DNA from 2 places in the Methylobacterium sp. AC433 genome. Region 2 is predicted to be linked to the other one. Evidence: predicted binding sites of a transcription regulator. Region 2 holds the regulator's gene; the other holds the start of a gene.
The links. The regulator HrcA, encoded in region 2, represses chaperone genes, less so after heat shock. The targets are predictions, from matches to a motif close to GTTAGCACTCNCNNNNNGNGAGTGCTAAC.

Region 1: a site for HrcA is predicted at 1,688-1,716, ahead of groES (co-chaperone GroES). Genes of this name have one in related genera too.

Annotation. Positions count from the first base shown of each region.
Region 1 covers NZ_CEEDBN010000025.1:1,103-4,510, reverse strand. Annotated here, with positions in the region: gene AC0IWM_RS22440 (lipopolysaccharide biosynthesis protein) at 1-471, opposite strand, end outside; gene AC0IWM_RS22435 (magnesium transporter CorA family protein) at 561-1,571, opposite strand; gene groES (co-chaperone GroES) at 1,785-2,072, shown strand; gene groL (chaperonin GroEL) at 2,157-3,408, shown strand, end outside.
Region 2 covers NZ_CEEDBN010000010.1:42,610-46,017, reverse strand. Annotated here, with positions in the region: gene rph (ribonuclease PH) at 1-165, opposite strand, end outside; gene AC0IWM_RS14970 (hypothetical protein) at 347-655, opposite strand; gene hrcA (heat-inducible transcriptional repressor HrcA) at 934-1,989, shown strand; gene AC0IWM_RS14960 (DUF1236 domain-containing protein) at 2,048-2,941, opposite strand; gene AC0IWM_RS14955 (MFS family transporter) at 3,238-3,408, shown strand, end outside.

The DNA of each region.
Region 1 (3,408 bases), on a different contig from region 2:
GGCGCCCGCCATCAGCACGAAGGCGAGGCCGTTCTTGACCGCCACGAGGTTGAAGTAGAGCCCGCCGTCGAAGCGGGCGCGGGCGAGCGCGGCATGGTAGTCGAACACCCCGATGCCGAGGGCGGCCACCGCCGCGCCCGCCGTGATCGCGAGGCGGCTCCCGGCACTGGGCTCGATCGTCAGCCCCAGGCCGGCGCAGATCACGGCCGCGGCGAAGAGCGCCAGCGCCAGGACCGCGTAGGCCCGGTCGAGGCCCTGCCGGATCCAGGGCTCGTCGAGGCGAACCCGGGCCGAGTAGAACCGCGTCGCCGAGAGGCGCAGCCACTCGAACAGGACGGTGTTGGCCACGATGGCGCCGGCCGTCGCGAGGGCGAACAGGCCGAAATCCGCAGGACCCAGCAGCTTGGCGATGAGAAGGCCGAGGATGAAGTTCAGGCCGGCATTGAGTACGAAGGCAGCGATCACGGCCATGGCGCGGACGGGTCATCCTCGAATGCCGGCTGATGGGGGCATCGCCGCGCAAGGCTCTAGCGCGCGCGGGCAAACATTCCGTCAACCGGTCACAACCAGCCCCGGATGCGGAAGAAAACGATCGGAATGATGGCGCTCACCAGGATGAGGCCGAGACCGTAGGGATAGCCGTAGGCCCAGTCCAGCTCGGGCATGTGTTTGAAGTTCATGCCGTACATGGAGGCGATCAGGGTCGGCGGGATGCCGACCACGGATGCCACGGTGAGCACGCGGAAGGTGTTGTTCTGCTCGATGCTGATCAGGCCGAGGGTCGCGTCGAGGAGGAACTGGACGTTCTCCGAGAGCCGGATCTCGAACTCGTCGAGGGAGGCGATGTCGCGCCGCACAGCCTCGAAGCGCGGGACCTGCTCCTCGCCGAGGATGTGCTCGCACTCGTTGGCCACGAAGGGCACGATCCGTTCGAGACCGAGGAGGCTCGAGCGGATCTTGCCGAGGGTCTTTCCGCGCCGCCCGATGCCGCGCAGGATCCGGCGCAGAGCCAGATCGCGACGGCGCGGCGTCTGGTTTCGGAGCTTGGTGTCTCCGGCGGGCGCACCGCTGCGGACATCGAAATCGAAGATCCGCGTCGAGAGCTCGTCGAGGTCGGCGCCCATGTCCTCCAGGGAATCCGCGAGGCTGTCGACGAGCTCCTCCATCAGGAGGAGGAAGATCTCGGTGGAGGTGGTGCCAGGCCCGTCGCCGGCGTCGATGCGCTTCTTCACCTCTGCGAAGGCGCGCAACTCGTGGAACCGCACGGTGACGAGGCGATCCCGGGTCAGCACGAATCCCAGGGGCTTCAGCTGCGTGTCGAGCTTGTCGAAGGTCACCATCGGCGTCGAGAGCGAGAAGCCGGTCTTCAGCCGCCGCAGCCGGCTCGAATTCTCGACCTCGCTCAGGGCTTTGCGCGATGGCACGCGGATGCCGGTGCAGGCCTCGACCCGCTCGGCCTCCTCGGCACTCGGATCATCCAGATCGATCCACACCACTTCCGACGGGTAGGCCGCCTGAGGCGCCTGCGCCTGAGGCTCCACCGCGCCCTGCGGACCATGAAGCTTGATCATCCGCGAAGGACTTTCCGTCGGCTTGTGGAATTGGGGGATGATCTTGTCGCCGGATCGTCGTCCGAGCCTGCGACAGTCTTGACTCGAACGGCGCCCGCGCCTAACTCGGCGCCATCGTTAGCACTCACCCGTGGCGAGTGCTAACGGCCTGGGTTGAGCGCGCTGCCGCGCCGCATCAACGCCATCCACGAATTTGAAGCAAGAGGGCAGCTCATGAAGTTCCGTCCGCTGCACGACCGTGTCGTCGTCCGCCGCATCGAAGGCGAAGAGAAGACCAAGGGCGGCATCATCATCCCGGATACCGCCAAGGAGAAGCCGCAAGAGGGCGAGATCGTCGCCGTCGGACCCGGCGCCCGTGACGAAGCCGGCCGCGTGAACCCGCTCGACGTCAAGGCCGGCGACCGCGTCCTGTTCGGCAAGTGGTCCGGCACCGAGGTCAAGATCGACGGTCAGGACCTCCTGATCATGAAGGAATCCGACATCATGGGCGTCGTCGCCTAAGTCGGTTTCGGTTCTCCTCCCTTTCACGAGCCCTTCGAGGGCGCCGTCCGGCGCCTCGGGGCCCATCACTGACAAGGATCTGACATGGCAGCGAAAGAAGTCCGCTTCGCCTCCGACGCCCGCGAGAAGATGCTCCGTGGCGTCGACATCCTCGCCGACGCGGTGAAGGTCACGCTCGGTCCCAAGGGCCGCAACGTCGTCATCGAGAAGTCCTTCGGCGCGCCGCGCATCACCAAGGACGGCGTCACCGTCGCCAAGGAGATCGAGCTCGCCGACAAGTTCGAGAACATGGGCGCCCAGATGGTGCGCGAAGTGGCCTCGAAGACCAACGACATCGCGGGTGACGGCACCACCACCGCCACCGTGCTCGCCCAGGCCATCGTCCGTGAAGGCGCCAAGTACGTCGCCGCCGGCATGAACCCGATGGACCTGAAGCGCGGCATCGACCTCGCGACGAAGGCTGCCGTCGAGGACATCACGAGCCGCGCCAAGAAGGTCGCATCGTCCGAGGAAGTCGCCCAGGTCGGCACCATCTCGGCCAATGGCGACAAGGAAATCGGCGAGATGATCGCCCACGCCATGCAGAAGGTCGGCAACGAGGGTGTCATCACCGTCGAAGAGGCCAAGACGGCCGAGACCGAGCTCGACGTCGTCGAGGGCATGCAGTTCGACCGCGGCTACCTCTCCCCGTACTTCATCACGAACGCGGAGAAGATGGTCGCCGAGCTCGAGGACCCCTACATCCTCATCCACGAGAAGAAGCTGTCGTCGCTCCAGGCGATGCTGCCGGTGCTCGAGGCCGTGGTGCAGACCGGCAAGCCGCTGGTGATCATCGCCGAGGACATCGAGGGTGAGGCGCTCGCCACGCTCGTCGTGAACAAGCTGCGCGGCGGCCTCAAGGTCGCGGCCGTCAAGGCTCCGGGCTTCGGCGATCGCCGCAAGGCCATGCTCGAGGACATCGCGATCCTGACCCAGGGTCAGATGATCGCCGAGGACCTCGGCATCAAGCTCGAGAACGTCACCCTCCCGATGCTCGGCCGCGCGAAGCGCATCCGCATCGAGAAGGAGACCACCACGATCATCGACGGTCTCGGCGAGAAGTCGGACATCGAGGCCCGCGTCGGTCAGATCAAGGCGCAGATCGAGGAGACCACCTCGGACTACGACCGTGAGAAGCTCCAGGAGCGCCTGGCCAAGCTCGCCGGCGGCGTCGCGGTCATCCGCGTCGGCGGCGCGACCGAGGTCGAGGTCAAGGAGAAGAAGGACCGCGTCGACGACGCGCTCAACGCCACCCGCGCTGCGGTGGAAGAGGGCATCGTCCCCGGCGGCGGCACCG
Region 2 (3,408 bases):
GCCCGAGCCGCGCAGCCAGCCGGGGCCGCGCTCCTCCAGGGTGGCCGTGCAGAGCACCTTCGTGTCGCCGAAGCTGACGAGGCACGAGCCCTCGGCGTGGCGGGAGACGGCGCGCTCCAGGGTGACGTTGCGCAGTTCGTCGGTCGCACGCTTCGAGTGCCGCATGCCGCTCTCCTTCCGGATGTGATGGAGAGCGGCTTTACGGTTCGGGGGGGCGTCCGGCAAGAGTCGCCCCTATCGGGAAGGGTCGCCCCGATCCGGGAAGAGCCGCCCCTGCTCGCCAGGCGTGGTGCCTGGCGAGCAGGGCCCGGCGGACGGACCGCGAATCCGCGGCGCGCGCTTGGGATCAGTAGCGGTAGCGGCGATGACCGTAATGGTGGCCGTGGCGCCGGCCGTAATGGTGGCCGAAGTGGCGGTGGTGACGATGGCCGAAGTGGCGGCCATGGTGGTGATGGTGGCGGAAGCCGCGGCCGTGGTGGCGCCAGTGGCCGCCGTATTGCACGTCGGTGATCGTGGCGGCGGGGCCGGCCACCTCGGACGAGACGATGGCGGGGGCGGCCTGGGCGCCCTGCGGTGACCCGAAGAGCATCGCACCGACCATCGCCAGGACGATGGCAAGGGACTTGATCAGACCGGATCGGGCGGTGGGTCTCATGGGATGGTCACTCCTCTGTGCGAAACGCGCAAGCTGGACATCGGCAGGGTCCCGTCGTCGTCGGCCCGGCCTCGCGGCCCGCCTTCGACGATGGGCTTGAGCAACGCACGAACCCCGCGGAACGCCTCACATGGCCAAGCTGTTTCTTCGGCGCCGCGTGATCTCCCCCGGGGGGCGACCGCGGGAAGCATTGTGTAAAGCACTGGAGATCGTCACACTCTCCGCCTCAGGAATGGATCGTGACAGAGCCCGCCCGCCCCTTCTCGACATCGCAGCAGATGCAGGTGCTCAGTGCGCTGAACGAGCGCTCGCGCGAGATCTTCCGGCAGATCGTCGAGAGCTACCTCACGACCGGTGAGCCCGTCGGCTCGCGCAACCTCGCCCGCATCCTGCCGATGGCGCTGTCGCCGGCCTCGATCCGCAACGTCATGGCGGACCTGGAGCATTCCGGGCTCATCTTCGCGCCGCACGCCTCCGCCGGCCGCCTGCCCACGGAGCAGGGCCTGCGCTTCTTCGTCGACGCCATGCTCGAGCTCGGCGATGTCGGCCGCGAGGAGCAGGAGCGGATCGAGGCGCAGATGCGCGCGGCCGCCTCGGGCCACACCTTCGATTCCGCCCTCGCCGAGGCCTCGATGCTGCTCTCGGGCATCTCGCGCGGCGCCGGCGTGGTCCTGACCACCAAGACCAACGTCCATCTCAAGCACATCGAGTTCGTGCGCCTGGATCCGACGCGGGCCCTGGTCGTGCTCGTCTCCGACGACGGCTCGGTGGAGAACCGCCTCCTCGACCTGCCGCCGGGCCTGCCGGCCAGCGCGCTCCAGGAGGCCTCGAACTACCTGAACGCCCGCCTGCAGGGCCGGACCCTCGGAACGTTGCGGGCCGAGATCGAATCGGGCCGGCAGGCGATGAAGCGCGAGCTCGACGTCATCACCGAGCGCCTGGTCGATGCCGGCCTCGCGGTGAGCGTCGGCCCCTCGGATGCCCGCCAGCTCATCGTGCGCGGACAGGCCAACCTCCTCGACGACCTGCGCGCGGCGGAGGATCTCGAGCGCATCCGCCTGCTGTTCAACGACCTCGAGACCCAGAAGGACGTGATCGAGCTCCTGTCCCGGGCCGAGGGCGGCGAGGGCGTGCGGATCTTCATCGGCTCGGAGAACAAGCTGTTCTCGCTCTCCGGCTCGTCGATGATCGCGGCGCCCTTCCGAGACGGCTCGCAGAAGATCGTCGGCGTGGTGGGCGTCATCGGCCCGACGCGCCTGAACTACGCGCGCATCGTGCCGATGGTCGACTACACCGCCCGGGTGGTCTCCGGGCTCCTCGACCGCAAGCGCTGAGCGGACACGCGAAGGGGCGGAGCCGAAGCCCCGCCCCCCCGAATCCTGATCGCTCGGATCAGCCGCGGATCACGTCGACGATCTCGTATGTATCGGGATCGACGATGACGATGTCGTCGTCCACCAGCACGTAGCGGTAATCCTCGTATTCCGGCGCGATCCGGACGATGTCCGGCGGCAGGTCGTAGAGGGTGTAGCTGCGGGCGATGGCCGTGCCGACGGTGAGCGCGAAGGCGCCGGCGGCGAGGCGCGGAATGCCGCGGCGGAACACGCTCTGGCGGAATTCCGTCCGCTGCGGCGCACCCAGGCGGCCATAGGCACCCCGGACCGCACCGCGATCGCCGCGGTCGCCACGACCGCCTCGGCCCTCGCGATCCGCCCGGCCGTCGCGGCCCCCGCGGTCGTCCCGGTCGCCGCGAACGCCCTTGCCATCCCGATCGGCCTTGCCATCCCGATCGGCCTTGCCATCGCGGTCCGCTCTGCCATCCCGATCGGCCTTGCCATCCCGGTCGGCCTTGCCGTCACGATCACCCCGCGCCGCGGCTCCGCCGTCCTCGCGGCCACCGCGTTCGCCGGCCGCCGGACCCGAACGGCCGTCCTGGCGACCCGCGCCGCCCTCGGCGCCACGGGCACCGGCTCCGCCGGCCTCGCCGCGCTGTGCGCCACCGGCCGCACCGGCACCGCCGGCCTCACCTCCGCGCATCCCGGCCCCGCCTGCGCCGCCACCCGCACCGCCGCGCATCCCGCCGCCACCGGCTCCACCGCCAGCGCCTCCACCGGCTCCGCCGCCTGCCCCGGCGCCGCCGGCACCCATCCCGGCCCCGCCGGCGCCAGCGCCACCGCCGCCGCCCGCTCCGCCGCCGGCACCGCCGGGTCCGCCCTGCGCGAATGCGCTCGCTGCACCAATCACCAGGGCTGCCGCCGTCACCGTGCTCCGAAAGAGCTTGCTCATGGGATCGATTCCACTCTCATTGCCGCCAGACGCCGCTCGACGTCGATGCCCCCCGCAACGGGCATCTTCGACAAACCGTTCCCGGTTTTCTTGCGCTGATCTTTGCGACCCAGATGTCGAACCTGTCGGATCAGTCCAGCCAAGCTCAAGCTCGCGTCTTCCACAGCCTGGTTTCATGATGAGCTTGTCTGTCTCCTGCAACCTGCTGATCGCCCTTGTGAAATTCGGCTCAGGCGGTAACGTCCCGCCAAAGCGAGCCGCGGAACGGCGTTGCACAGAGCACAGGGACGGAACGGATGACAGGTGGGGCCGGCACCATCACAACGAAGGCGGAAGAAGCCGCCGACAACCGACGTCGGATCAAGGCGATCGTCGCCTCCTCGTCGGGCAACCTCGTCGAGTGGTTCGACTTCTACTGCTACGCGTTCTTCGCGCTCTACTTCGCGCCGGTGTTCTTCCCGGCCGGC